DNA from 3 places in the Streptomyces sp. NPDC090445 genome. Region 1 is predicted to be linked to each of the others. Evidence: riboswitches for the same ligand, from Rfam matches in the RefSeq annotation. Region 1 holds a riboswitch; each other region holds the start of a gene.
The links. Region 1 has a riboswitch for cobalamin ahead of cobN (cobaltochelatase subunit CobN). Riboswitches for the same ligand answer to the same signal wherever they lie in the genome.
Positions count from the first base shown of each region.

Region 2: another riboswitch for cobalamin. It lies ahead of ACIQUT_RS30100 (ABC transporter substrate-binding protein); the one in region 1 lies ahead of cobN (cobaltochelatase subunit CobN).
Region 3: another riboswitch for cobalamin. It lies ahead of ACIQUT_RS33580 (acyl-CoA thioesterase); the one in region 1 lies ahead of cobN (cobaltochelatase subunit CobN).

Region 1 covers NZ_JBIVXV010000001.1:299,907-309,682, reverse strand. Annotated here, with positions in the region: gene ACIQUT_RS01385 (cobalt-precorrin-6A reductase) at 1-240, shown strand, start outside; gene ACIQUT_RS01380 (precorrin-2 C(20)-methyltransferase) at 626-2,143, opposite strand; gene ACIQUT_RS01375 (precorrin-8X methylmutase) at 2,140-2,787, opposite strand; gene ACIQUT_RS01370 (cobalamin biosynthesis protein CobG) at 2,784-4,292, opposite strand; cobalamin riboswitch at 4,695-4,857, shown strand; gene cobN (cobaltochelatase subunit CobN) at 4,891-8,559, shown strand; gene ACIQUT_RS01360 (germacradienol/geosmin synthase) at 8,903-9,776, shown strand, end outside.
Region 2 covers NZ_JBIVXV010000022.1:11,679-21,454, forward strand. Annotated here, with positions in the region: gene ACIQUT_RS30080 (N,N-dimethylformamidase beta subunit family domain-containing protein) at 1-914, shown strand, start outside; gene ACIQUT_RS30085 (VOC family protein) at 1,031-1,426, shown strand; gene ACIQUT_RS30090 (ABC transporter ATP-binding protein) at 1,525-2,337, opposite strand; gene ACIQUT_RS30095 (FecCD family ABC transporter permease) at 2,334-3,413, opposite strand; gene ACIQUT_RS30100 (ABC transporter substrate-binding protein) at 3,458-4,459, opposite strand; cobalamin riboswitch at 4,495-4,631, opposite strand; tRNA gene ACIQUT_RS30105 (tRNA-Trp) at 4,727-4,803, opposite strand; gene ACIQUT_RS30110 (PfkB family carbohydrate kinase) at 4,850-5,839, opposite strand; gene ACIQUT_RS30115 (bifunctional 4-hydroxy-2-oxoglutarate aldolase/2-dehydro-3-deoxy-phosphogluconate aldolase) at 5,889-6,527, opposite strand; gene ACIQUT_RS30120 (sigma-70 family RNA polymerase sigma factor) at 6,763-8,577, shown strand; gene ACIQUT_RS30125 (hypothetical protein) at 9,265-9,657, shown strand; gene ACIQUT_RS30130 (TetR/AcrR family transcriptional regulator) at 9,639-9,776, opposite strand, start outside.
Region 3 covers NZ_JBIVXV010000029.1:37,673-47,448, reverse strand. Annotated here, with positions in the region: gene ACIQUT_RS33610 (short-chain fatty acyl-CoA regulator family protein) at 1-727, opposite strand, end outside; gene aceA (isocitrate lyase) at 1,108-2,394, shown strand; gene aceB (malate synthase A) at 2,510-4,105, shown strand; gene ACIQUT_RS33595 (3-hydroxybutyryl-CoA dehydrogenase) at 4,102-4,974, shown strand; gene ACIQUT_RS33590 (hypothetical protein) at 5,558-5,689, shown strand; gene ACIQUT_RS33585 (VOC family protein) at 5,764-6,399, shown strand; gene ACIQUT_RS33580 (acyl-CoA thioesterase) at 6,680-7,108, opposite strand; cobalamin riboswitch at 7,254-7,411, opposite strand; partial or broken gene ACIQUT_RS33575 (arsenite S-adenosylmethyltransferase) at 7,646-7,974, opposite strand; partial or broken gene ACIQUT_RS33570 (hypothetical protein) at 8,813-9,220, opposite strand; partial or broken gene ACIQUT_RS33565 (ABC transporter ATP-binding protein) at 9,424-9,776, opposite strand, start outside.

The sequences.
Region 1 (9,776 bases):
CTGCTGGCCCGCGGCCCGTTCACCCTCGACGACGAGCGCGAGCTCCTCTCCCGGCACCGGATCGACCTCCTGGTCACCAAGGACAGCGGCGGCTCCGCCACCGCCCCCAAGCTGGCCGCGGCCCGCGAGGCCGGCATCCCCGTCCTCGTCGTCCGCCGCCCCCCGGTCCCCGAGGGCGTCCCGGAAGCCGGCACCGCAGCAGCCGCGGCCGCCTGGCTGCACGAGCACGCGGCGCCGTAACCCACCAGTCGCCGCCGGCCGCCGAACAAGAGAAGCGCGTAGCGATCTGGGGCGCCTCAACTCCCGCCGCCCTCCACCCACATCCGGGAAGGCCGGAACGGGCAACGGAACCGGTGCCCGCCCTCTCCGACCGCGGCCGCCCCCGAAACAAAACCTCCCGGCCATTCCTGCCGGGAAGCCCCGGACACCCACCGCCCCCGCCCGGCCAAGACACAGCCCACCGGGGAGCAACCCGCAGGGCAGCCAACGGGGAGCACCCGGCGAGGCAGCCAGCGGAGAGCGATCCTCAAGGCAGCCAACGGGGAGCCCCCCGGCCGACAGGACCGCACGAGCCCAGAAGACGCCGCCCTCCGGGCCCGCACAGCCCGCCCGACCGCCCTCCCCCTCAGCCGTACCGGCGCGGGGTCCAGGTGACGAACGAGCCGTCCGCCCGCTCCGTGACCTGCGTCTGCGACGAACCGACGAGAAGCAGCGTGCGCATGTCGACCTCGGAGGGCTCCAGCGTGCCGAGCGTGACGATGCGGACGGACTGCTCCGGCCCGCCCACGTCACGGGCGACGACCACCGGGGTCTGCGCCGGGCGCAGCTCCAGCAGCAGCTCGCGCGCCTTGGCGACCTGCCAGTTCCGGCTGCGCGAGCCCGGGTTGTACAGGGCGAGCACCAGGTCGGCCGCGGCGGCCGCGCGCAGCCGCTCCTCGATGACCTCCCACGGCTTGAGCCGGTCGGACAGGGAGACGGTGGCGTAGTCGTGGCCGAGCGGGGCGCCGGCCGCGGCGGCGGCCGCGTTGGCGGCGGTCACGCCGGGCAGGACCCGTACGGGCACGTCCTTGTACTCGGGCTGCGCGGCGACCTCCAGGACGGCAGTGGCCATGGCGAAGACGCCCGGGTCACCACCGGAGACCACGGCGACCCGCTGGCCGCGCCGGGCCAGGTCGAGCGCGAACTCGGCGCGCTCCGACTCGACCTTGTTGTCGGAGCCGTGCCGGATCTGCCCCGGCCTGGCGGGGACGCGGTCCAGGTACGTGGTGTAGCCGATCAGGACCTCGGCGTCGGACAGTGCCCGGCGCGTCTCGGGGGTGAGCCACAGCGGCCCGGCCGGCCCGGTGCCGACGACGGCGACCTCGCCGGGCCCGGACGGCACGCTGCCGGGGTTGCCGACCCGGCTGGGCACGACGGCGACGGCGAAGTACGGGACGGTGTCCGGGTCGGTGTCCGCGAGGACGCCGGTCCGCTCCCCCTCCATCGTGGCGCGTTCGACGTAGCGGGCCTCGGCGAGGCGGCCGCTGCCCTCCATGGCGCGGCGCACGGCGGGGAAGGTGCGGCCGAGCTTCATGACGACCGCGGAATCGGTGGCGGCCAGGCGGGCGGTGAGCTCCTCCTCGGGCAGGGTGCCGGGGAGGATGGTGAGGACTTCCTCGCCCTCCACGAGCGGGGTGCCCAGGCGGGCGGCCGCGGCACTGACCGAGGTGACGCCGGGGATGACCTCGGCCTCGTAGCGGTCGGCGAGCCGCTTGTGCATGTGCATGTACGAGCCGTAGAAGAGCGGGTCGCCCTCGGCGAGGACCGCGACGGTCCGGCCGGCGTCCAGGTGCGCGGCCAGGCGGGCGGCGGAGGCCTCGTAGAACTCCTCCATCGCGCCCTGGTAGCCGCCGGGGTGGTCGGTGGTCTCGGTGGTGACCGGGTAGACCAGCGGCTCCTCGATGTGGTCCGCGCGCAGGTGGCGGGCGGCGATGGAGCGGGCGATGGAACGTCCGTGGCGGGCGCTGTGGTAGGCGACGACATCGGCTTCGCCGATCACCTCGACGGCCCGCAGGGTCATCAGCGACGGGTCCCCGGGACCGAGCCCCACCCCGTACAGACGCCCCTTGACGCCGGCGTCAACTCCGGTGCTGCTGCTGCTCATTCTTCCTCGCTCGCGATCGCGTTGAGGGCGGCGGCCGCGATGGCGCTGCCGCCGCGCCGGCCGCGGACGACGAGGTGGTCGAGACCCGAGGGGTGGGCGGCCAGGGCGTCCTTGGACTCGGCGGCGCCGATGAAGCCGACGGGCACGCCGATGACGGCGGCGGGGCGCGGGGCACCCTCCTCGATCATCTCCAGCAGCCGGAACAGGGCGGTCGGCGCATTGCCGACGGCGATCACGGAGCCCTCCAGCAGGCCGCGGTCACGCCACACTTCGAGGGCGGCGGCGCTGCGGGTGGTGCCCATGCGCTGCGCGAGGGCGGGCACGGACGGGTCGGAGAGGGTGCAGATCACCTCGTTGTCGGCGGGCAGCCGCTTGCGGGTGACGCCACTCGCGACCATCTGCACATCGCAAAGAACGGGCGCCCCGGCGTGCAGGGCGGCGCGGGCCCGCAGGACGACGTCCGGCGTGTAGCCGAGGTCCCGGGGCAGGTCGGTCATTCCGCAGGCGTGAATCATGCGTACCGCGACCTGCGCGACGGAGGCGGGCAGCCCGGAGAGGTCCGCCTCGGCGCGGATCGTGGCAAAGGACTGGCGGTAGATCTCCGCGCCGTCCTTCTCGTACTCAAACACTGTGTACTCGCTCATTTCTTCGCTGCGTCGTCGTGGGAGGTGGTGCGGCGTGCGGACGCGAGGGCCGCGGCCAGGTGATCGGAAGTCTCGATGCCGCGGAGCGGGGGGCTGCCGCCGGGGACGGTGAGGTCGTAGCCGGCCGGGGTGGCGACGACGTCGACCCACGCGGTGCCGCGGGGGTGCCCGCAGCGGCGGTCGCAGCCGGACCAGTGCACGGGCAGCGGTCCGGTCGCGCGGGCGGCGACGGCCCGCGCATCGACACGGACGTCGGCCAGGGACTTGGCGCAACCGGGGCGCCCGGTACAGGCGGTGACGGAACGCCAGGGGTCATCGGGAGCGGTGACGAGCCCGGCGTCCGCGAGCGCGGCCAGGGCCTGCGGGGCCCGGTCGGCCGGCACGCCGGGCACGACGATCCCGCGCCAAGGCGTGAGCCGCATCCGGCCGGTCAGCCCGGCCAGCAGCCGCCACTGAGCGGTGGTCAGCCGCCCGAGGGGCGCGAGCACACTGAGCGCGACGGCCGCGCCGGGCCCGGCGACGATCCCGGGCTCGGGCCCCGGCCCGTCCGGGCGGGACACGGGGCCGCCCGGGTCCCGGCGGCCCTTCAGCGCGGCAACGGAGCCGGCCTCGGCCACGACGGTGGCCGGGATCCGGGCGGCCGCCAGTCGATCCGCCAACCCGGCTGCGGTCAGGGCGTGTTCGGCAGGCAGTTCGACAGCCCGCCAGGCGCGCGTACCGGCCGCGCGGACCGCGTCGAGAAAGTAGCGGGCAGCGACCACCGCGGCACGCGGCACATCCTCCGCGGCCACGAGCACGGCGGCGGCGTTGGCGTTGGCGTTGGCGTCGTTGGCGGCGGCGTTGGCGGAAACGGCGGCGGCGTTGGCGGCGGCAGCGTCCCAGCCCGAGGCAGCCACGGCCGAGGCGGCAGCAGCCGAAGCGGCGGCAGCACCCAAAGCGGTAGCACCCGAAGCGGCGGCAGCGACGTACACGAGGGCGTGTTCGGCGTCGCGGGCGACAACGGTGACGTCCGCGTCCAGCGAGGCCACGTCGCCGCGGCCGTCGTCGAGGGCGAACAGGAAACGGCCGGACAGGGCGGCCGCTTCGGGGTCGGCACACAGCAGCCGGTCCAGCTCGGCCACCCACGGGGCCACGTCCGGCAGCGCCGGCAGGTCCAGGCCGGTCAAGGGCGAGGCGACGATGTTGCGGACCCGCTCGTGGGTGGGCGCGGGCAGCAGCCCGGCCCGGTCCAGTACCCCGGCCAGTTCGCCGCCGCAGCTCGCACCGAGCCCGCGGAGCTGGGCGTTGCCGCGCGAGGTGAGGTCGATGTGCCCGTCGCCGAGCCGGTCGGCGGCGTCGGCGAGCAGCAGGGCCGCGTCCTCGCCGAGCATCCCGCCGGGGATCCGCACCCGGGCCAGGTACCCGTCGTCGGCCGCGTGGAGGCGCAGCGCGCCGGGGCAGGCGTCACCGCGCTCCCGTATGACGGGTTCGTCCCGTGCTGCAGGGGCGGAGGGGGGTGTGGGCATGGCGGCGAGCATACCCACGAATCCCGGCCCCCGACCTGTGGCCGTCACCACCTCCGACCTGCGCCCGCCGCCAACCCCGCCCCGCACCCCGCCCGGCACGTCCGCGCACACCACCCGGCACGTCCGCGCACACCACCCGGCACGTCCGCGCACACCACCCGGCACGTCCGCGCACCCCCGTCCGGCACGTCCGCGCACCCCCGTCCGGCACGTCCGCGCACCCCGCGGGCGCCCCGGCTCGCTCCCGCCGCGCCCCCGGCGTGCGCCTGCCGCATCCGCTGCCGCGTGGCGCACCGGGGGCGGCCCGTACCCCCGGTTCACCAGCCACGTCCCGCCTCGCGGGGTCCCCCCGTCCGGCCGCGGCCCGCGCTGCGACCCCCACTCCCGGCCGGGGGCAGCGGCACCTAAGATGACCTTCGGCGTGCCATTCGGCCCGCTCATCGCCGAGGACGGCGACATGGGAGGAAGCCCGGTGCGATTCCGGCGCGGTCCCGCCACTGTGAACCCGGCAGAGCAGCCGCCGACCCGGGTGAGTCAGGAACTCCCGCCGTCCTCAACTGCCCGGGGCGCGGAAACCCCGAGGAAGGCCTGCCGCCGCATGATCCTGCTGCTGTCGACGTCCGACACCGATCTGCTCAGCGCCCGAGCGGCCGCGGACGGCCCGGTGCCGTACCGGTTCGCGAACCCCTCCCGCCTTCCCCTCGACGACCTCCCCGGCCTCCTCGACGGCACCGACCTGGTCGTCGTACGCCTCCTCGGCGGCCTGCGCGCCTGGCAGGACGGCCTGGACCTGCTGCTGGCCCCCGAGCAGACCCGCCCCGTCGTCGTCCTGACCGGCGAACAGGCCCCGGACGCCCAGCTGATGGAGGCGTCGACGGTCCCGATCGGCATCGCGGCCGAGGCGCACGCCTACCTGGCGCACGGCGGCCCCGCCAACCTGGAGCAGCTGGCCCGCTTCCTGTCCGACACCGTCCTGCTTACCGGGCACGGCTTCGAGCCTCCCGCCGCCGCCCCCACCTGGGGCGCCCTCCAGCGCCCGGCGCCGGCGGCCGCGGACGCGACGGCGGGAATGGCCACCACCCCCACCCCCACCCCCCGTATCGCGGTGCTCTACTACCGCGCCCACCAGATGAGCGGCAACACCGCCTTCGTGCACGCCCTGTGCGACGCGATCGAGGCGGCGGGCGGCTCCCCGATGCCGCTGTACGTGTCCTCCCTGCGTACCCCGGAGCCGGAGCTGCTGGCCACCCTGGAGGCGGCCGACGCGGTGATCACCACGGTGCTCGCGGCCGGCGGCACGCGTCCCGCGACGGCCTCCGCCGGCGGCGACGACGAGTCCTGGGACGCGGGCGCGCTCGCCGCCCTGGGTGTGCCGGTGCTGCAGGCCCTGTGCCTGACGGGTTCACGCAGCGCCTGGGAGGAGAGCGACGAGGGCCTGTCGCCGCTCGACGCGGCGACGCAGGTCGCCGTGCCCGAGTTCGACGGTCGCCTGATCACTGTCCCGTTCTCGTTCAAGGAGTTCGACGAGGACGGCCTGCCCGCGTACGTGGCGGACCCCGAGCGTGCCGCCCGTGTCGCGGGGATCGCCGTACGCCACGCCCGGCTGCGGCACATCGCCCGCGGCGACAAGAAGATCGCGCTGGTCCTCTCCGCCTACCCGACGAAGCACTCGCGGATCGGCAACGCGGTCGGCCTGGACACCCCGGCCAGCGCGATGGTGCTGCTGCGCGCCCTCATCGACGGCGGCTACGACTTCGGCCCCGCCGAGGGGATCCCGGGCCTGGTGTCCGGTGACGGCGACGAGCTGATCCGCGCCCTGATCGAGGCCGGCGGCCACGACCAGGACTGGCTGACGGAGGAGCAGCTCGCCCGCAACCCGGTCCGCATCCCGGCCGCCGACTACCGGCGGTGGTTCGCCGAGCTGCCGGCCGAGCTGCGCGAGCAGGTCGAGGAGCACTGGGGTCCGGCGCCCGGCGAGATGTTCGTGGACCGTTCGCAGAACCCGGACGGCGACATCGTCCTCGCTGCGCTGCGCCGCGGGAACCTGCTGATCCTGATCCAGCCGCCGCGCGGGTTCGGCGAGAACCCGATCGCGATCTACCACGACCCGGACCTGCCGCCGTCGCACCACTACCTGGCCGCGTACCGGTGGATCCAGGCCCGCGCCGAGGACGGCGGTTTCGGCGCCGACGCGATGATCCACCTGGGCAAGCACGGCAACCTGGAGTGGCTGCCGGGCAAGAACGCCGGCCTGTCGGCGGCGTGCGCGCCCGATGCGGCGCTCGGCGACCTGCCGCTCGTCTACCCGTTCCTGGTCAACGACCCGGGCGAGGGCACCCAGGCCAAGCGCCGCGTGCACGCCACCCTGGTCGACCACCTGGTGCCGCCGATGGCGCGCGCGGAGTCGTACGGCGACATCGCCCGCCTGGAACAGCACCTCGACGAGTACGCGCAGATCAGCTCCATGGACCCGGCGAAGCTGCCCGCGATCCGCGCGCAGATCTGGACGCTGATCCAGGCGGCGAAGCTGGACCACGACCTGGGTCTGGAGGAGCGCCCGGACGACGACGGCTTCGACGACTTCCTGCTGCACGTCGACGGCTGGCTGTGCGAGGTGAAGGACGCCCAGATCCGCGACGGCCTGCACGTCCTGGGCGGCGCCCCGGCCGGCGAGTCCCGCGTCAACCTGGTGCTGGCGATCCTGCGCGCCCGCCAGATCTGGGGCGGTACGACGGCCCTGCCCGGCCTGCGCGAGGCGCTCGGCCTGGACGAGTCCGCGGCCACCCGTACGTCCGCGGACGAGGCGGAGGAGACGGCGCGGGCCCTGGTGCAGGCGATGGAGGACGCCGGCTGGGACCCGGCCGCGGTGGCCTCGGTTGCCGCAAGCCTGTCAACGGACGCCGCGGGCCGCTCGGCGGACGTGGCGGCCGTACTGGACTTCGCGGCCCGCGAGGTGGTGCCGCGGCTGGCGGGCACGACCGACGAGATCGCGCACGTGGTGGCGGCCCTCGACGGCCGGTTCGTCCCGGCGGGCCCGTCCGGTTCGCCGCTGCGCGGCCTGGTGAACGTGCTGCCGACCGGCCGGAACTTCTACTCGGTGGACCCGAAGGCCGTCCCGTCCCGCCTGGCGTGGGAGACCGGGCAGGCGCTGGCCGACTCCCTCCTGACCCGCTACCGCACGGACAACGGCGAGTGGCCGGCCTCGGTCGGCCTCTCCCTGTGGGGCACGAGCGCGATGCGCACGGCGGGCGACGACGTCGCGGAAGCCCTGGCCCTGCTGGGCGTCCGCCCGGTGTGGGACGAGGCCTCGCGCCGCGTGACCGGCCTGGAGCCGATCCCGCTCGCGGAGCTGGGCCGCCCCCGCATCGACGTGACGCTGCGCATCTCGGGCTTCTTCCGGGACGCGTTCCCGCACGTGATCGGGCTGCTGGACGACGCGGTGCGGCTGGTGGCGTCCCTGGACGAGCCGGCGGAGCAGAACTTCGTCCGGGCGCACGCCCAGGCGGACCTGGCCGAGCACGGCGACGAGCGGCGCGCGACGACCCGTATCTTCGGCTCGCGGCCGGGCACGTACGGGGCGGGCATCCTGCAGCTGATCGACTCCCGCGACTGGCGTACGGACGCCGACCTCGCGGAGGTCTACACGGTGTGGGGCGGCTACGCGTACGGCCGCGGCCTGGAGGGCCGGCCGGCCCGGGCCGAGATGGAGTCGGCGTACAAGCGGATCACGGTGGCCGCGAAGAACACGGACACCCGCGAGCACGACATCGCCGACTCGGACGACTACTTCCAGTACCACGGCGGCATGGTGGCGACGGTCCGCGCGCTGCGCGGCACGGCGCCGGAGGCGTACATCGGCGACTCGACCCGCCCGGAGACGGTCAAGACCCGCACCCTGGTGGAGGAGACCTCCCGCGTCTTCCGGGCCCGCGTGGTCAACCCGAAGTGGATCGAGGCGATGCGCCGCCACGGCTACAAGGGCGCCTTCGAGCTGGCGGCGACGGTGGACTACCTGTTCGGCTACGACGCCACGACGGGCGTGGTCGCGGACTGGATGTACGACAAGCTGACGGAGACGTACGTCCTGGACCCGGAGAACCGCGCCTTCCTGGAGGAGGCCAACCCGTGGGCCCTGCACGGCATCGCGGAGCGGCTGCTGGAGGCGGAGTCCCGCGGCATGTGGGAGAAGCCGGACCCGCAGATTCTGGAGGCCCTGCGCCAGGTCTACCTGGACACGGAGGGCAACCTGGAGGGCGAGGCGGAGTAACGGAGTCGCGGCGCGGAGCAACGGCGTGGCGGGGCGGAACAACGGAGTAACCCGCCCCGCAGCCCTCCGCCCGACAGCACGGCGCCCGGCCCACCCCCCGTGGTGAGCCGGGCGCCTCTGTGCACCCCTGTCCCGCACGGGCCCAGGCGCCCGCCCGTCGCGGGACCTCCCGCGGAGCGCTTAGCCTCCTCGGGCGGGGTGTGACACGGCATCGGTGGGTGTGTCACCTGATGCGGTGAACTCGGCCTTGTCACGGGGGGACCGCGGGTAGGCCCGTGCTGATCTCGTGCGGGGGGCCGCTGTCCGGGCCTCCGCGCCCTCGGACCGAAAGGCCTGACCCGCCGTGACGCAGCCGTTCCGACTGCCGGATTTCTACGTGCCCCATCCGGCCCGACTGAACCCCCGTCTGGAGGCCGCGAGAGCCCACACCACGCAGTGGGCCCGCGGCTTCGGGATGCTGGAGGGCTCGGGTGTCTGGACCCAGGAGGACCTCGACGCGCACGACTACGCGCTGCTGTGCTCCTACACCCACCCCGACTGCGACGTCGACACACTGAACCTGGTCACCGACTGGTACGTGTGGGTGTTCTTCTTCGACGACCACTTCCTGGAGGTCTTCAAGCGCAGCCAGGACCGCGAGGGCGCCCGGACGTACCTCGACGGGCTGGCCGCGTTCATGCCGATGGACCTCGCCGACGGGTTCCCCGAGCCGACGAACCCCGTCGAGGCGGGCCTGAAGGACCTGTGGACGCGGACCGTGCCCGCGATGTCGATGGACTGGAGGGAACGGTTCTCCGAGTCCACGCGGAACCTCCTCGACGAGTCCATGTGGGAGCTCCACAACATCAACATGGGCCGGGTCGCCAACCCCCTGGAGTACATCGAGATGCGCCGCAAGGTCGGCGGCGCCCCCTGGTCCGCCGGTCTGGTCGAGTACGTGGCCGCCGAGGTGCCGGCCCGGGTCGCGCACGCCCGCCCCCTGCAGGTGCTGCGCGACGCGTTCTCCGATGCGGTGCACATCCGCAACGACCTCTTCTCCTACCAGCGCGAGGTCGAGCAGGAGGGCGAACTCTCCAACGCCGTGCTGGTGCTGGAGACCTTCCTGGGCTGCACCACCCAGGAGGCCGCCGACCTGTCGAACGACCTGCTGACCTCCCGGCTGCAGCAGTTCGAGTACACGGCCCTCGCCGAAGTCCCCGCCCTCGCCGTGCAGCAGG
Region 2 (9,776 bases), on a different contig from region 1:
GCGGCGGATACTCCTCCCGCTCGCTGGCCGTCACCTTCGACCGGCCGTACGAGTACGACGACGGCGCCGGCCTGTTCCTCGTGTACGAGGCCCCGCTGCTCGCCCTGGCCGAGCGGCTCGGCATACCGCTGGCCTACGCGACGACCAGCGACGTCGCGCGCGAGAAGCGGCTGCTGGAGGGGGCCGCGGCGGTCCTGTCCCTCGGGCACGACGAGTACTGGTCGCCGGAGCAGCGGGCCCACTTCACCGCGGCCCGCGACGCCGGCACCAACATCGCGGTCCTGGGCGCGAACTGCTGCTTCCGCCGGATCCGACTGGAGCCGTCCGAGCTGGGGCCGGAGCGCACCCTGGTCTGCTACAAGACCTCCTACGACCAGGACCCCGGGCACAAGCGGGGCCACCCGGCGACCACCGACTTCCGTTCGGCGCCGGGCGCCGACCCGGAGAGCTCGCTGCTCGGCGTGATCTACGACGGCTACCCGGTGGACGCCCCGTACGTGGTGACCAACCCGGGGCACTGGCTCTTCGAGGGCACGGGGGTGAAGGCGGGCGACCGCTTCGCGCACCTGGTGGGCGTGGAGTACGACAAGGTCGACACCGGCTTCCCCACACCCCGCCCGATCGAGATCCTGGCGCACTCCCCCGTGGTGTGCGAGGGCCGGCCCAGCCACGCGGACACGGCGTACCACACGGTGCCGAGCGGCGCGGGCGTGTTCGCCACCGGGACCATGCGCTGGGTGGAGGCCCTGGATGCCACGGGCGACGGCAGCAGCGGCGCCAACCACAGCCTGGACGCACGCGCAGGCGCCCTGACGACCCGGGTGACGGAAAACCTCCTCCGCGCCTTCGCGGCGGGCCCGGCGGGCCGCGCACACCCGGCGCAGGACAACGTCAAGGCCGTTTACGGATCTTGAGCGGTGGACTCCCCCCGGAAGGGACGCCTAGGATCACGACCACGGCATCGCGTGTCGGTCACCGACCGGGTGAGGCATGGAGGTGCCCGTGATGTGCCTTGCGGAGGCATTCACACATGTCAGTCATGCTGAACCACACGATCGTCCACTCCCGGAACAACCGGGAGTCCGCCGAATTCCTCGCCGACGTCCTCGGCCTTGAGGTCGGCACGGAGTGGGGACCGTTCGTCCCCGTCGAAACCGCCAACGGCGTCACCCTGGACTTCGCGACCGTCCCGGCCGAATCCATCACCCTCCAGCACTACGCCTTCCTGATCTCCGAAGCGGAGTTCGACGTCTCGTTCGGGAAGATCCGCGCGGCCGGAATCGACTACTGGGCCGACCCCCGGCAGAAGCACCCGGGCGAGATCAACCACAACGACGGCGGCCGCGGCGTCTACTTCCTGGACCCGTCCGGCCACGCCCTGGAGATCATCACCCGCCCCTACGGCTACCAGCCCCCCACCCCGTAGCGCCCGGGAAGGGCGTCCGTGGGCCAAGGCTCCCGCCCCGGCCCGCGGACGCCCTTCGCCACACCCGCAGCCACACCCGCAGGCACTCCCGCAGCCGCTCAGTGGTCGGCTCGGGGCGTGTTCGGGGGGAGGTAGACGATGTTCGGGGCGGCCGTGGTGGGGTGGGGAGCGATCCGGGTGCGGACGCCGTAGACCTTGGTCAGGAGTCGCTCCGTGAGGACCTCCGTCGGGGGACCTGCGGCGGCGGTGCGGCCTGCCGCCAGGACGTACAGGCGGTCGCAGAACGCTGCGGCCAGGTTGAGGTCGTGCAGGACGAGGAGGGCCGTGGTGGGGAGGGCCCGCACCAGGGCCAGGATCTCCAGCTGGTAGCGGATGTCGAGGTGGTTCGTCGGCTCGTCGAGGGCGAGGAGGCCGGGGTCCTGGGTCAGGGCGCGGGCCACGAGGGCGCGCTGGCGTTCGCCGCCGGAGAGTTCGTCGAAGCGGCGGTCCGCGAAGGCGGCCGCGCCGACGGTCTCCAGGGCCTCGGCGACGCGCCGGGCGTCGTCCGGGCCGTCCTGCTCCCAGAACCGCTTGTGCGGGCTGCGCCCCATGGCGACGACCTCGCGGACGGTCAGCCCGAGCATGCCGGTCGCGTCCTGCGGGACGACCGCCGTGCGCCGGGCCCGGTCCTTGACTCCGAGGGTCGCCGCGTCCGTGCCGTCCAGCAGGATGCGGCCGCCCGTGGGCCGCAGGGTGCCGTACACGCAGCGCAGCAGGGTCGTCTTGCCGCTGCCGTTGGGGCCGACCACGCCGACCGTTTCGCCGGGCCGGGCGGTGAGGTCGACTCCGTGGAGCAGGGTGTGTCCGCCGGTCGTGTAACGCACGCCCTCGACCGTGAGTTCCAGTGGGTGCGCGTGCTTTCCCACGGTCATGCCGCCACCCCCTCGGTGCGCGTGGAGCGCCTCAGCATCCACAGGAAGAACGGCCCGCCGGCGAGCGCGGTGACCACGCCGACCGGTATCTCCTCGGGCGCCGCGGCCGTACGCGCGATCAGGTCGGCCAGGAGCAGGAACACCGCCCCGCCCAGTGCGGCGACCGGCAGCAGGGCCCGATGCCCCGCCCCGACGGCCATGCGGGCGGCGTGCGGAACCATCAGGCCGACGAAGCCGATGGCCCCGCTGTACGCCACGAGCACCCCCGTGACGAGGGAGACGAGGACGAAGGCAGCGGCACGGAAGCGGCCCGCGTCCAGCCCGAGGGTGTGTGCGCCCTCCTCCCCCGCCAGGAGCAGGTCGAGCGGCCGGGCGAGGGCGATCAGCAGGACGGTGCCGGCGAGCAGCACCGCGGCGGGCAGGGCCAGTTCGTCCGGGCGGGCGCCGCCGAGGCCGCCGAGGGTCCAGAAGAGGACGGACCGTACCTGGTCGGGGCGGGCGGCGAGCACCAGCACCAGGCTGGTCAGCGCGGACAGGACGTACTGGACGGCGACGCCGGCGAGGATCAGCCGCCCGGTGGTCATGGTTCCGCCGCGCCGGGCCATCGCGTACACGGCGACGAGCGCGCACATCGACCCGGCGAACGCGGCCGCGGGCACTCCGGCTCCGCCGGCGATGCCCGCGGTTCCGGCTCCCGCTCCCGCTCCCGCTCCGAGGACGATGACGAGGACGGCTCCGGCCGAGGCCCCCGAGGAGGCGCCGAGGAGGAAGGGGTCGGCGAGCTGGTTGCGTACGAGGGCCTGGAGGACGGTGCCGGCCACGGCGAGGCCGGCTCCGACGACGGCGCCGAGGAGCACCCGCGGCATCCGCACGTCCCACACGATGGAGGCGAACGCCCCGCCGCCCGGTCCGGGTCCGCGGAGCACCAGGTCGAGCACCTGCCCGGGGGCGATCCGGACCGGGCCCAGGGCGAGCCCCGCCACGGCGGACGCGACGAGTGCCGTGGTGAGGAGGAGCAGGACCAGGGCGACGGGCGGACGGGACCGCGGGACGGTCCGCGCGGCGGTCCGTGCCACCCGGCGTCCCACCCGGCGTGCCACGGGTCGGGACACGGGCCGGGTCACGGGGCGTCGGGGTGGAGCTGGCGGCCCAGCGCCTCGACGGCGTCGGCGACGCGCACGCCGAGGACGGCCGAGGACAGCGGCAGCACGGCGAACCTGCGGTTCTTGACCGCGGGAACCTCCGCGAGCGCCGGGTCGTTCAACAGGCGCTGCTTCTTGGTCTCGACGGTGGTGCTGCCGTAGTCGTAGATGAGGATGACCTCGGGCTTGCGCTCGATGACCTTCTCCCACGACACGTCGCCGAAGGTGTCCTTGAGGTCGGCGAAGGTGTTCGTCCCGCCCGCCAGGGAGACGATCTCGTTGCCGATGCCGTGGCCGCCCGAGGTGAAGGCGCTGTCCTCGCCGGAGTCGTAGACGAACACCGACGGCCGGGCCTTGTCCTTGACCCGGGCGGTGACGGCGTCGACGCGGCGCTGCTCCTCCGCGATGAGCCGTTCGCCCCGCTCGGGCACGCCGAAGGTGCGGGCGACCTCGGTGATCTCGGTCTTCAGCTGGTCCAGGCCGACGGGCCCGCCGGTGCAGTACTCGATGCTGAGCCGGGTGTTGATGCCCGCCTTGGCGAGCGTCGCGCGGTCGCGGCCCTGCGCCTTGTCGAACGCGCTGGTGTAACCGCCGTACACGAAGTCCGGATCGGCGCCGAGGAGCACCTCCTTGGACGGGTACTCCTCGGCCAGCACCTTGATCCCGTCGTACGCGGGCCGGTAGGCGGGCAGCACGGCGTCGTCGAGGTAGGCGGTGCCCGCCATCCGGTCCTGCAGGCCGAGGGCGAGCAGCAGTTCGGTGGCGTGCTGGTTCATGCTGACGGCCCGTTGCGGCGGTGCCTGGTAGGTGGTGGTGACACCGCAGTTGGTGGCGGTGTACGGGAACCCGGGCGCGGCGGCCGCCCCCGCGGCCGTGTCCCGGGCCGCCCCGCCCGGCGCGCCGGGGCCGCCGCACGCGGCGAGCGGTATCAGGAGGGGAAGCGGGGCGAGTGCGCGCAGCAGAGCGCGGGAACGCGACATGGCGAAGCCTCTCCGGGGGATCCTCGTCCCCTGGCCGACGTGAAGAGGCGGCGCGTCAGTATCTGGCTTCCGGCTCCGCGGAGGGGCCGGTCACAGTGGCGGGACCGCACCGGAGTCGCACCGGTTTCCTGTCCTGCAGCGCCGAGTTGGTCCACACCAGTCTGCCAGACCGGCACGGCCCCCCGGAAAGCAGCCGCCCGTGAGCGCCGAAGGCCCAGGTCCGCCAACCCGGACCTGGGCCTTCGATCGTGAACCGCCGGTTCACCGTGGCAGGGGCGACAGGATTCGAACCTGCGGCATTCGGTTTTGGAGACCGACGCTCTGGCCAGCTGAGCTACACCCCTTCGACGAGGACAACCATGCCATGACACGGCGAGAAGATCCACTCGATTAAGGGCGCGTGTCCGCCGAGGCGCTTCGGCGGCGGTGGACGGCGGCCAGGGCCGCGGTCCGGGCGAACGGGGGGATGCCGCCGGTCCCGCCGCGTCCCGACACCGACAGGGAGGCGGCCGCGATGCCGTGGGCCACGGCATCGGCGAGGCTGTCGCCGAGGGCGATCCGGGCCGTGGCGGTGCCGGTGAAGCAGTCCCCGGCTCCGGTGGCGTCGACCGGAGCCGGGTTGACGGGTACGGGGTGGTACTCCGCGCGTGTCCCGTCGTCCAGGAGCAGCCGGTCGGCGCCCGCGGTGACCGCGACGGTACGGGCGCCGAGGGCGCGGTAGCGGGCCGCGGCGGCGGCCGGGTCCGCGGTGCCCACGAGGGCGAGCGCGTCGGCGGGGCAGGAGGTCTTGAGCAGCCCGGTCAGCGGGGCGACCCGCGCCAGCAGTTGCCGGGCCGCGGCCCGGCCGGTCAGCCGGGGCCGGAAGTTCGGGTCGTACGAGACGTGCCCGCCGGCCCGGTGCACGGTCTCGGCGGCCGCCACCACGGCCTCGCCGCTGCCCGCCGACAGGGCGCCGGTGATCCCGCTGCCGATCAGGGCCTTGGCTCCGGTGAGCACGTCCCGCCAGGCCTCCACGTGCCCGGGCGAGAGGGTGGAACCGGCGCTGTGCGTGCGCCAGTAGACGAACTCGCGGTCGCCCCCGGTGTCGGCTGCGAGCAGGTAGGCGCCGTTGGGGCGGGGTGCCCGGCGTATGTGCGCGGTGTCCACGCCGAGTTCGGCGACCCGGCGCAGCAGCGGAACGCTCAGCTCGTCGTCCCCGACGACGGCGAGCAGGGCCGTCCGGGCGCCCGCCGCGGCCGCCGCGGCGGCGGCGTTCAGGGCGTCGCCGGAGAAGGAGATGCGCGCCGGGGTGCCGTCGGCGGCCGTCCGCAGGGCGGTGTCGGTGTGGATCTCGACCAGGACCTCGCCGAGGACCACCACGTCGTACCCGGGGTCGTTCATGTCCTCTCCGTCCTCTCTCTCCGCCCCGTTCGCGTGCCCGGCCGGCATGTCAGCGGCCCGTCCCGCCGCAGGCCGGGCAGCAGGGGCCCGCCGGCTCCGCGAAGACGGCGGCCAGTTCCGCGGGATCGTCCGGCAGGCCGCTGCCGATGCCGACGGCGGCGGCCCCGGCGTCGAGCCAGTCCCGGACCTCGGCGGGCCGGATGCCGCCGGTCGGGAGGAGCACCGCCCCGGGGAGCACGGCCGTGAGGGAGCGGAGGAAACCGGGGCCGCCGACGTGCGCCGGGAACACCTTGGCGGCGCCCGCGCTGCGCACCGCGGCGGCGATCTCGCCCGGGGTGAAGCCGCCCTCGATGAAGACCGCGCCGCGCCGGCCGGCGGCCGCCCGGGCCTCGGGAGCCGGATACGGGGAGACGAGGAAGGCGGCGCCCGCGTCCAGGGCGGTCTCCGCCTGACCGGCGGTGGTGACCGTGCCGACCCCGATCAGCGCGGGGCGGCCGTGCGCGTCGGCGAGGGGTGCGGTCCGGGCGACGGCCTCGGCCCAGCCGGGCGTCGTGGTGGTCAGCTCGACCACGCGACAGCCGGCGGCCAGCAGGGCTTCGGTGCGGCGGACGGCGTCGTCCGCGCCGGGAGTGCGCAGCACCGGCAGCAGTCGCTGGGCGGCCAGGGCCGCGTACGGATGGCAGGACACGAGGCGACTCCCCGGTCGTTCCCCACGACGGAACCACGACGGAACTCCTTGCGCAGACCCTAGCGGCCGCACCCGCCCCTGTCGCCGGGTTCCGCAGAAGCCGGAGGCCGTCCCCTCGCCCGCCCCCCGGACCTGTTTTCGAAACCTTTCCCCGAAAATTGTTATCCGGCCTGCGCTCGCCGGTCTCCCAGATATCGGGCATCATCGACCGCCGGTACGGACAGGGAAACCTCATATGACTACACAGCACACGGCAGAGCTGGTCGCGGCCGCCCGCGCGGGCGATCCCCGCGCGCAGGACGAGCTGGTCGGCACCTATCTGCCGCTCGTCTACAACGTCGTCGGGCGTGCCCTGAACGGGTCGGTCGACGTGGACGATGTCGTGCAGGACACGATGCTGCGCGCGCTCGACGGTCTCGGCACCCTCCGTGCGGACGAGAGCTTCCGGTCCTGGCTGGTGGCGATCGCGATGAACCGCGTACGGGCGTACTGGCAGGCCCGGCGCACCGCGCCCGGCGAGAGCGGCCTGGAGGCCGCCTGGGAACTCGCCGACCCCGGCGCCGACTTCGTGGACCTGACCGTCGTACGGCTCCAGCTGGAGGGCCAGCGGCGCGAGACGGCCCGCGCCACCCGCTGGCTGGAGCCGGACGACCGGGCGCTGCTGTCGCTCTGGTGGCTGGAGTGTGCGGGTGAGCTGACCCGGGCCGAGGTGGCCACGGCGCTGGAGCTGTCCCCGCAGCACACGGCGGTGCGGGTGCAGCGGATGAAGGCGCAGCTGGAGTCGGCCCGGGTGGTGGAACGGGCACTGGAGGCGCAGCCGCCGTGCGACATGCTGCAGTCGGTGACGGCCGGCTGGGACGGACAGCCGTCCACGCTGTGGCGCAAGCGAATAGCCCGGCACGCGCGGGAGTGCCTGCGGTGCGCGGGGCTGTGGGGCGGGCTGCTCCCGGCCGAGGGGCTGCTGGCGGGCCTGGCGCTGGTGCCGGTCTCGGTGGTCCTGCTGGACGGCGTCCGTTCGGCGGTGGCGGCGACGGGCGGCTTCGCCCCCGCGGCCGCGGCCTACCCGGGCAACCCCGGCCACTCCGGCCACTCCGGCCACTCCGGCGAGGCCGTCTCCTCGGGCAGCGGCGCCTACCCGAACAACGGTGCCTACCCGGGCGGCGACGGCGGTACGGGCCCCGGCGGCGCCGGCTTCGGCGACCCGGGCCCCGGACGCCCGGGCCCCGGCGACGCCGACCTCGCCGACGCGGTCACACAGCTGACCCCCGCCGTCTCCGCGCAGGACGGCTTCCCGGACCCCGACCCGGCCACGGCCGGCGGCCGCAGCCGGCTGCGCAAGCGCCGGCGCAGCCGCCGCCGGGCGGTCGGCGGTGCGGTGCTCGCCGCGTGCGTCGCGGGCGGCGGGCTCGCCTACCTCGGCGGCTTCCCCGGCTCGGGCGACAAGGACGGCCGGGACACCGCGGCCCCGGTGAACGCGCTCTCCGCCCCGGAGTCGGCGGCCGCTTCGGCTCCGCAGTCGGCCTCGCCGTCCGCCTCCGCTTCGGCGTCCCCCTCCCCGTCGGCGTCCGCCTCGCCGAGCCCGTCCGCCGACGGGTCGAGCCCGAGCCCCAAGCCGACCCCGTCCAAGCCGGCTCCCCGCACCTCGGCCCCGGACCCGGCGCCCGCGCCCCAGGGGCCCGCGGGCCAGGTCGTGGCCCTGGTCAACGCCGAACGGGCGAAGACCGGCTGCGGCCCGCTCAAGGACGACTCCCAGCTCCGCACGGCCGCTCAGCGGCACTCCGACGACATGGCGGGCCGGGACTTCTTCGCCCACACCAGCCCCGACGGCAGCGACCCGGGCGACCGCACGACGGCCGCCGGCTACCGCTGGTCGACGTACGGGGAGAACATCGCCAAGGGGCAGCAGACGCCCGAGTCGGTGATGGACTCCTGGATGAACAGCCCCGGCCACCGCGCGAACATACTGAACTGCTCGTTCAAGGACATAGGCGTCGGAATCCACCGGGGTTCCGGCGGCCCCTGGTGGACGCAGAACTTCGGCGCCCGGTGACGCCGCGCCGCCCCGACCGCCGCCCCTCCGGCTGCTTCGGCTTCCGGGCAGGAGAGGACCGGGAGCGGAACGGGCAGACCGGCGGGCAGAACGGCGAGCGGATCACAGGGGCCGGGCCCGGGAGGTCCCCCGGCAGCGGGCCTTCCGCCTGACCCAAGGGGCGGGCGGGAGCGGCCGACCCGGGCCCGGCGCCGACTGCCGGAGCACACGCCGGGCGTGACCGCGGCGGGCGGGGGCCGAGCCGCCCCGGCCGCGGCGCAGCCGGGGCGGGCCATGGGCCGACCACCCGGCCGCGGCCCGGCCGTTCCACGCGCGGGAGCAGCACCTGCGGGTCCCCTCGAGCATGGGAGCGCGTCGGCGGGCGGGAGTTGCGCCCGGGAGCGCGGGTCGCCGACCAGTGCTCCCGCGCGGCCGCCCGCACGCCGGAGCGCGTCGCCGCCCTGAACGCCCTCGGCATGCGTCGGCCGGCCTCCGGCCGACCACCCGAACCAGCCTCGACGGACCGGACCGACCTCGACCGACCGGGCCACGAAACCGCCACCCGAACCACCCGGACCGCCCGCATCCGCACACCGGGCGATCGGAATCGATCGGTTCGCGGCAGATCTGCGACGTGTCGTGTGATCAGCCGGTATTCGGAGCAGTACACCGCTGTCAGCGTGCGGTCCGCGAGGCCCGGGAGGCCTGGTGACATCAGCCCGACGCAGTGTCGTCCTCACAGCCGCCCTGTGCGCCGCGCTCGCCCTCGGCGGGTGCGAGGACCCGGCGACGACGGGCGACCGGAGCGGCAGTGCGCCCGGGTGGGGGCAGCGCGCCCCGCAGATCCCGCCCGTCCTCGTCGGGGACTGGAGCGGTGGAACCACCGACGGCTTCCGGTCCTCCGTGTGGGGTTTCCGCGCGGACGGCTCGTACCGTCAGAACATCGGCGGCGGCGTGCTCACCGGCCGCTTCACCGTCAGCGGGAGCGGGCTGGCGATGTACCCGGACGCCGGGGGCGGGCCCCTCACCTTCCGGTGGGCCGTCACCCAGGACGGCCGCACCCTGTACCTCGACGGCGAGAGCTACCTCCGCTTCGGCTGACCGGCGGCACTCGGGCGTCGGCCCGCCTCCGCCGCCCGGGGGATGCCCGCAGTGATCATGTCCACCAGGTGGTCCAGGGCCTCGGCCGCACCCTCCCCGTCGGCCACGGTCTCCGGGGC
Region 3 (9,776 bases), on a different contig from region 1:
CCTCGGTGGCGAGCCGGTCCAGCTCGTCGCCGTACTCGAGCAGGGCGAGTTGGGTGGCCATGCGGAACGCCTGCTGGCCGGGGCGCAGCCGGCCGGACAGGTGCAGGACCCGTGTCCCTTCGTCGTAGTGGTGCAGCCGGTCGGAGTCCGAGGCGAGCCGGATCCCGTGGTGCTCGGTGAGACGCTTCGACAGCACCCGGACGACCTCTCCGGGGCGGACGCCGATCTCCCGGGCGAGGTTCTCGGCGGCGAGGTCGGTGTCGTGGAGGTAGTTCTGGCGCCGGTAGAAGAACTCGCGGATCTCCTCGTGCGGTGAGCGGGGCGCGGCCGGGCCCCCGTCCCTGCCGTCCGCGGTGTCGGCCAGCCGCTCCGCCAGGAGCTGGCTGCGCCGCCCCAAGTCCAGCAGGACGGAGGCCACCGCAGGCATCCGGGTGGCGAGCTCGGCCAGGTCGGAGGGAGAGACCCGGGCCTCGGCGACCTCGTTCGCCAGAGCCTCGCGCAGGTCGGCGACGAGGCGGCTGGTGTCGCGTTCCGAGAAGAACCCGGGGTCCACGCCGAACGCCTCGGTCAGCCGCAGCAGGACCGGCACGGTCAGCGGACGGGAGTCATGCTCCATCTGGTTCAGATAACTGGGAGAGATGGCCAGAACGCGCGCCAGCTCCGCCTGGCTCATCCGGCGCTCCTCACGCAGCCGCCGCAACCGCGCACCCGCGTACGTCTTGCTCACCCGGTCTCCTTTCGGCCTCGTCCGGCCTCAGATTACGCATGATCCCGTCGCTGTGAACCCTTCGCACACTTGGCAAAAGCGCCGCGGAAGATTCGCAGAAATTGGCAGACGTACCTCATTGATGGCACTGCGTGCCGCTGTCAGAGTCTGTCGTGCGGCCCGCCGGACCCCGGCGGCCAGGCAGACACACTGGGCCCGACTCGCGCCCTGACGTCGGGAATTCCGGACAATCCAGCCAGGCTGGCCTGCAGCATTGCTCAGCTCCTCCCCAGGTGGGGCCGGCGGCCCGCAACCCCAGATCGAGGCACACAGTGCCAACCTCCCGTCGTAAGAGATGGCAGGTTGGCAGGCCAAGCGAACCCATGGAGACGGTGACGGTCATGGCAGACACCAACACGACGGCGGCGGCCGAGCAGCTCAAGCAGCGGTGGGCCGACGACCCGCGATGGGCGGGCATCGAGCGCACCTACACCGCCGAGGACGTCGTCCGGCTCTCCGGCAGCGTCCGCGAGGAGCACACCCTCGCCCGCCGCGGCGCCGAGCGCCTGTGGCGACAGCTCCACGACATGGACTACGTCCACGCCTTGGGCGCGCTGACCGGCGGCCAGGCCGTGCAGCAGGTCCGCGCCGGCCTCCAGGCGATCTACCTGTCCGGCTGGCAGGTGGCGGCCGACGCCAACCAGGCCGGGCACACCTATCCCGACCAGTCCCTGTACCCGGTCAACTCCGTCCCCCAGGTGGTCCGCCGGATCAACAACGCGCTGCTGCGCGCCGACCAGATCGCCACCGCCGAGGGCGGCGCCGACACGACCGACTGGCTCGCCCCGATCGTCGCGGATGCCGAGGCCGGCTTCGGCGGCCCGCTCAACGCCTTCGAGCTGACCAAGGCGATGATCGCGGCCGGCGCAGCGGGCATTCACTACGAGGACCAGCTCGCCTCCGAGAAGAAGTGCGGCCACCTCGGCGGCAAGGTCCTCGTCCCCACCTCCCAGCACATCCGCACCCTGAACGCGGCCCGCCTCGCGGCCGACATCGCGGACACCCCGACCCTGGTCATCGCCCGCACGGACGCTCTCGCCGCGAACCTGCTGACCAGCGACGTCGACGAGCGCGACGCGCAGTTCTGCACCGGCGAGCGGACCGCAGAGGGGTTCTACCGCGTCCAGAACGGCATGGCTCCCGTCATCGCCCGCGGCCTCGCCTACGCCCCGTACGCCGACCTCATCTGGGTCGAGACCGGCACCCCGGACCTCGCCCAGGCCCGCGAGTTCGCCGAGGCGATCCACGCGCAGTACCCGGATCAGATGCTCGCCTACAACTGCTCGCCGTCCTTCAACTGGAAGGCGGCCCTGGACGACGACCAGATCGCCACGTTCCAGAAGGAGCTGGGTGCCATGGGGTACAAGTTCCAGTTCATCACGCTGGCCGGCTTCCACTCCCTCAACCACGGCATGTTCGACCTGGCCCGCGGATACGCCGAGCACGGCATGACCGCCTACGTCGACCTCCAGGAGCGCGAGTTCGCCGCCCAGCAGCACGGTTTCACCGCCGTGAAGCACCAGCGCGAGGTCGGCACCGGCTACTTCGACCTGGTCTCCACCGCCGTCAACCCCGCCTCCTCCACCACCGCCCTCACCGGCTCCACCGAGGAAGAGCAGTTCCACTAGGACGCCCCGCCCCCGCCCCCGCCCCCGTCGGCGCCTACGGCCGGCGGTCCGTGTTCAGCGGGAGCCGGACGACCGTCTCCGCCCGGCTCCCGCCCCACCCTCGTCAGGAGACCGCATGACCACCACCACCGCTACCACGCACCAGGTCCGGGTCCTTGCGGCACCCGGCGACCGCCACGACGAGATCCTCACGGCGGAGGCGCTCGACTTCATCGGCCGCCTCGACGCGGCCTTCGCAGACCGCCGTCCGGACATCCTCAAGGAGCGGATCCGGCGCAAGGACCGCCTCGTCTCGGGATCACCGCTCGACTTCTCCATCGCCACAGCCGCAGTCCGTGCCGACGCCGACTGGCGCGTGGCCCCGCCCGGCCCGGGCCTGGAGGACCGCCGGGTGGAGATCACCGGCCCGCCGGACCGCCGCATGACGGTCAACGCGCTCAACTCCGGTGCCCAGGTGTGGATGGCGGACTTCGAAGACGCCACCGCCCCCACCTGGAACAACGTCATCGGCGGCCAGCTCAACCTGCTCGACGCGATCGAGCGCCGCATCGACTTCACCACGCCCGAAGGCAAGGAGTACCGCCTCGGGGAGGACCTGGCGACCATCGTCGTCCGCCCCCGCGGCTGGCACCTCCTCGAAGAGCACCTGGAGATCGACGGACGGCCCGTCCCCGCGTCCCTGGTCGACTTCGGGCTGTACTTCTTCCACTGCGCCCAGCGGCAGATCGACGCCGGACACGGCCCGTACTTCTACCTCCCCAAGCTGGAGAACGCCGGCGAGGCCCGCCTGTGGAACGACGTCTTCGTCCTCGCCCAGGAACTCCTCGGCATTCCGCGCGGTACCGTCCGCGCCACCGTCCTCATCGAGACCATCACCGCGGCCTTCGAGATGGAGGAGATCCTCCACGCCCTGCGCGAGCACAGCGCCGGCCTCAACGCCGGCCGCTGGGACTACCTCTTCAGCATCATCAAGACCTTCGGCCACCGCACCGACTTCCAGCTCCCCGACCGCGCCCAGGTCACGATGACCGCCCCCTTCATGCGCGCCTACACCGAACTCCTCGTCCGCACCTGCCACAAGCGCGGCGCGCACGCCATCGGAGGCATGGCCGCCCACGTGCCGGCCAAGGACCCCGACGCCAACACGGCGGCCCTGGCCAAGGTCCGCCTGGACAAGGAACGCGAAGCCGAGGACGGCTTCGACGGCTCCTGGGTCGCCCACCCGGCGCTCGTCCCCGTCTGCCGCGAGGTCTTCGATGCCGTCCTCGACCAACGGCCCCACCAGCTCGACCGGACCCGCGAGGACGTACACGTCCGCGCCGCAGACCTGCTCTCCGTCCGCCGCATCAGCGCCCCGCCCACGGCAGCGGGAGTACGGGCCAACGTGGCCGTCTCGCTCCGGTACTTCGAGGCCTGGCTGCGCGGCCACGGAGCGGTCGCCCTCCACGGCCTCATGGAGGACGCGGCCACTGCCGAGATCGCCCGGGTCCAGCTCTGGCAATGGCTGTGCCACCGGAGGATCGACCGGGATGACCTGATCGCCGTGTTCGAAGAGGAATGCACCGCGCTCACCGCAGAGCGACCGTACGCCCTCGTCGCGGAGGCCAGGGCGGTCCTGGAGCGGGTCGCCCTGGAGCGGGACCTGCCGGCCTTCTTCACCCCCGACGCCTACAGCCGTCACCTGGTCCGCCGCGGGGAGGTGCGGTCATGAGCGCCGGTATCCGCCGGGTCGGGGTCGTGGGAGGCGGGCAGATGGGCGCCGGCATTGCCGAGGTCTGCGCCCGCGCCGGACTCGACACGGTCGTCTGTGAGGCGGACGACACGGCCGCCCGTGCGGCCCGCGAACGGGTCGCCGTCTCCCTCGAGCGCGCCGTCCAGCGAGGCAAGCTCGACCGGATCTCGGCTGAGGACGCCCTCGCCCGCCTCGTCTTCACCGGGAGCCTCGACGACCTCGCCGACCGGCAGCTCGTCATCGAAGCGGTGACCGAGAACGCGGACGTCAAGATCGAGACCTTCGCGGCGCTGGACAAGATCGTCGAAGACCGCCAGGCGATCCTCGCGACGAACACCTCGTCCCTGCCCGTCATGCGGCTGGGCATGGCCACCGGGCGCGCAGACCGCGTCGTGGGCCTGCACTTCTTCAACCCCGTGCCCGTCCTCCCGCTGGTCGAGGTCGTCTCCTCGCTGCACACCTCCCGCGAGACCGCGGAGACGGTGGAGGCCTTCGCCCGGGAGACCCTGGGCAAGACGCCGATCCGCTCCCAGGACCGGGCCGGCTTCGTCGTCAACGCCCTCCTCGTCCCGTACCTGCTGTCGGCGATCCGGATGGCCGAGTCCGGCTTCGCCACCCCGGCAGACGTCGACGCCGGCATGGAACTCGGCTGCGCACACCCCATGGGGCCGCTGAAGCTGGCCGACCTCATCGGCCTCGACACCGTCGCTGCCATCGCGGAGTCGCTGTACGACGAGTTCAAGGAACCCCTCCACGCGCCGCCGCCGCTGCTGATGCGGATGGTGCAGGCCGGGCTGCTGGGCCGCAAGACGGGCCGGGGGTTCCACACCTACGACCGGGACTGCTGAGGGGCCCGGTGCCGCGGCCGGGCTGAGGGTCCCGGCGGCGTGTGGTGGAAGGGGGTGCGGCGGAGTGGTGTCCGCCGCACCCCCTTCTCGCTGTGCCGTCGCCACTACGCACGGCCCTGGCGCGCGGGACTACGGCGACGATGGGCGCAGCGGCCCACACCCCGACCCGTGTGACGAAGTTGCCCCACGTGACCGTGGTTGGACGGCGAGGGGGCGAGGATGAATGCGCGGAACGACAGGTCCACCGCAGATGACGAGCCGATGGTGACCATACCTGCACGCGACTACGGCAACCTGCTCGCTGCGCGTCGACAGCCCGGCGCGCAGAACTCTCGGATGAGTGCCCTGAAGCAGACCCTCGGCAGCCTGGTCGAATACGTCGAACTGCTGGAGGCGGATCTGATCGAGGCGGCCGAGCAGCAGAATGCTGGGGAGGCCGCTGCACCGCAGCGTGTGTCCGGGGACGTTGCCGCCGAACTCGGCCGGCGCGTTCAGCAGGCCCGCGCGGTCATCGGCCCTCGAGGCTGGAGCCTGTCTCTTGGAAGTGCGGTGCGCATGGTGCTGCATGCCGGATCGAAATCCTGTGGCAGCAGCACTCGCCCCGCAGCGGCTGATCGAGCGGGTCGTGGGCCTCGACGAGGCGGCAGCGCTGCCGCCTGGCTTCGACCGGGCCTCCCCCGCCGGGATGACGATGACCGATCCGCTCCACGGCTGAATCCACGCCGGACGCGGCCGGGGCGGCGGGCGTGGCGTAGGGATGTGTCCGGGTTGTCGGGTGATGATGGCGCGGTGCGACTTGATCACGTGTCCTATGCGGTGGCCCGCGACAGCTTCGCCTCGACCGTCCAGTGGATCGGATCGGCCCTCGGCGCCGGGTTCGTCGACGGGGGCGTGCACCCGCGATTCGGCACCCGCAATTTCATTCTCCCGCTGAGCGGCGGGACCTACGTCGAGGTCGTCACCACACTCGACCACCCCGCCGCCGACCGCGCACCCTTCGGCCAGGCGGTCGCGCGCCGCGCCGCCGAGGGCGGCGGCTGGCTCGGTTGGGTGGTCTCCGTCGACGACATCGCCCCGGTCGAGGCCCGCCTCGGCCGCACCTCGGCCGAGGGCCACCGCGTCCGCCCCGACGGGTTCGACCTGAGGTGGAAGCAGATCGGCCTGCTGGAACTGCTGGAGGACCCGCAACTGCCCTACTTCCTCCAGTGGTTGGTCCCCATCGAGGAGCGCCCGAGCGCCGACCCGCGCACCTCCACCACCATCCACGGGGTCTCCATCGCCGGCGACGCCGCCTCCATCGCCGAATTCCTCGGCGAACCGGCCGACCACCCCCTCGACCAGATCGACGTCACCTGGGTCGAGGATGAGGAACCGGGCCTGGTCTCGGTTGAGTTCGCCACCGCCCACGGCCCGGTCACGATCTGACCAGGGCCCGACTGCCCCGCCGGAGCAGCCGGCTGGGGCGCGCCCTGGTCCTCGCCATCCAACTGGCCGCGGCACCGGAGGTCCTGCTCCTCGACGAGCCGACCCGCGGACTGGACTACCGGGCCAAGGAGCAGCTGATCCGATCTGCATCTGCCTGGCCGGCCCGGCCGTCCTGACCGTCTTCCGCCGCGCCGCCCGCAAGGCCCGTTTCCAGGCCCCGGTCCGCTTCACCCGCTCGCCCGAGCGCATGGACGCGGCCGGGGCCTGACAACGGACCTGCCTACGCCTCCGCGAGACCGGGGACCGGTCGCGGCCGGCCCTCGGCGTCGATGGCGACGAAGGTCAGGCTGGCGGTGGCCACGTCGGTGGCGGGGGTGGTGGTGGCGTTCCAGCGTTCGGCGGTGACGCGTACGGCCACCGTCATCGAGGTCCGGCCGGCGCGTTCGAGGAGGGCGTGGACGGTGAGGAGGTCCCCGGCGCGGGCAGGCGCGATGAACGTCATGCGGTCCACGGAGACCGTGACGGCGGGGCCGTCGGCATGGCGGCCGGCCGAGGCCGCGGCTGCGTCGTCGATGAGCTTCATGACGACGCCGCCGTGGATGGTGCCGTAGAGGTTGGTGTCGTGCTCGCTCATGATGTGGGCGAGGGTCACACGGGAGTCGGCCGGCGCCTTGTGGGCGCGGTTGCCTGCGGTGGTGTCCGTGGTCACGGAACTCTCCTTCGCGAGTCGTGGCTCGACCCGGCGGCGTGCCGCGGGCGCGAAGGAGCGACGGGCCGGTGTGTGCCCGCTGCCGCCGGCCCGCCCACGAGGCCCTCGGGTCTCCGTACGCGCTCGTCGCGCACGGGCAGCGGGCAGGTCTTCGGACTCGCGGGCACGCCTGCCGGGTGGTGGACCCGGCGGACACCTACCGGCCGTCGCTTCCCAGGAACTCGCGTTCCCAGTGCGTATGACGGCGGTCGTTCCCGCTCACCGCTGCGGGGCAGTCCCGGATTCCCACCGGGTTCCCTCTTACGACGCATCCCGCCATGGGGTCCCCCATGCCGTTCAGGCCATGGGGGAGGACGGGGCGAACCAGCTGCGCTCTCACCCTAGGTCACAGTCCTGAGCATTTCGGCGGCCGAGCCGGATGGCGTACGTCTCACGTCCCGAAGGGGCCGCCCCACGGCCTTCCAAACCGACCACCCGGCAAGGCCTCAACGTCGGCCCGCCCGGTCAGATAGCCGGTACATCAGCCCTGCCTGTGGTTCAGCTTCCGAAGTCCCCTCTCGCAACGGCCTTCGCCTGGCCAGCACCGATGCCCGGACCGGATGCGGGCTTGAGGGCTCGGATGATGGCGGAGTGCAAGCCGTCGGCGACAGCGTGCGTCGGGGTGATCTCGACGTTCGCGAACCCGGCGGCCTCCAGCCCGGCGCGGTACTGGCGAAGGAGAGGGCGCCGGCGATGCAGCCGACGTAGTCCCCGCGCTCGGCCCTCTGCTCAGGGGTGAGGATGTCGTCGGCGACGACGTCGGAGACACCGATCCGGCCACCTGGCTTGAGGACCCGGAAGGAGCTCGTTTTTGCAAAGGGGGAAGGCGGCTCTGACCGGCAAATTTCTCTGCAACGGCATTGCATGACGTGAATCTCTCGATATTGTGGCCCCGAACCGTCACACCACTCACGACTCCGCCCGCGCAGGGCGGGCGGTCTCTCGCGCCACGCGAGGGGTACGTGGAGAGGGGGGTTCGAGATGGGCAAGCGAACGCGTCGGCGGCGCAAGGGAGGCCAGCAGCCTCCGCCGCCCGGCATGCAGTTACTCATCGCAGCTCTGGTTGCGATCGGTGCGCTTGCCGACTGTGTGAGGCAGTTCCTGTAGCAGGGAGCTGGGGCGTGGTATGCCGGTAGGGCCTGGCCTGGTGGGCGGGTCCGACCGCTGCATGGTCGGCCGGACCCGCCCAATCTCACGCAGTCACTGGTTTGGCCCCGGTTGCCGCCGGGGCCAAACCGCCTGAAGTGACATAACCAACTGAGTTGCTTCAGTGAGCGTGTGAATCACAATGCATCATGAAAGCCCAATAGGCAACGTGACGCATAAAAGTTGACGTGCAGGATGTTCTGACCTGCGATAACGCAATAAAAATGTACCTGGGTGTCAACTTATATGTGTCAGAGGGACTGACCGGCCGCCCCGTGAGCGCCGCGATCTCGGCCGGGTCAGTCACGGTGCGTGGTGTGCGCTGCCAGCGCTGCGCGAACCCGGATTCGCTGGGCAGGCCGCGCGGCCACCACCATGGCGGGATCCCCTGATGACCGAGCTCCACGTGTTCCGCGCCCAGCCGCAGCCCCGGATTGCCCCGGAGTGATCCGGGAGCCGGGCGGGCAGTCCACCGCCGGCGCGGTGACCACCTGCGCCGTGGCCTGGACGGTGCGGCCATCACCACTGCGGACCTGGCGACGGACAGCCGCCACCAGCGCCCGAACCCCGATCACCGGTGGACCGGAGGCGGGGCCGTACGCAGTGGAGGCGGCGCAGGCCGGCCAGGGCGGCGATCATCACGTCCGCGCCGAGGGTTCCCGCGTCGAGGGCACGGAGCCTGCTGTCGGCGTTGCCGCGGATCGGTACCGGTACGAGTGCCGGGCGGAGGGCCTTGAGGAGGGCCGACCTGCGGGGCGCGCTGGTTCCGACCCGGGTGCCGGGCGGCAGCGCGGCGAGTGCGGCCGCGGGGTGGCCGGTGGGGAGGACGAGGACGTCGCGGGTGTCCTCCCGGGGCAGGACCGCTCCGACGAGGATGCCGGGGGATCGGTCGTGCGGGCCGGGCAGGTCCTTGGCGCACGCGATCGCGGCCTGGACGCGGCCGTCGAGGAGGTACCGGTCGGCGTTGCGGGTGAAGGCCCCTTGCCGCCGATCGCCGCAAGCGGGCCACGGTGCGGTCGCCCTCGGAGATGATCTCGACGATGTCGAGGACCGCCTTCGGGTACCGGGACCGGAAGGCGCGGGCGAAGCGTCCGGTCTGCTCCAAGGCCATGGGGCTGGGACGGGTACCCTTTCGCGGCAGGGAACGACAGGCTGACCTCGCGCAGGGCGGGCTCCGGCTCGTCGCCGCTGCTGCCGGGGTAGGTGAAGGTGACCTTGTCGAAGCGGACTTCGCGCAGCCGCTCGGGCAGCGCCCGTCCGCCGACCGGGATGGCCCGGGTCTTCGCCTCCCGGCACAGCCGCTCGAAGTCGGCGACGAACAGGGACTCCTGGTGCAGTTCGGTGATCTGCAGCACGAGCGTGTCCAGGCTCGCGGCGCCGGTACGGATGGCCGGCACGGCCGTGCCCGCGACTGCCAGGTCCATGGCCCCGCCCCACAGCAACGCGCCCAGGGCGCCGTACGTCAGGAGGGTGGCGATGCCGC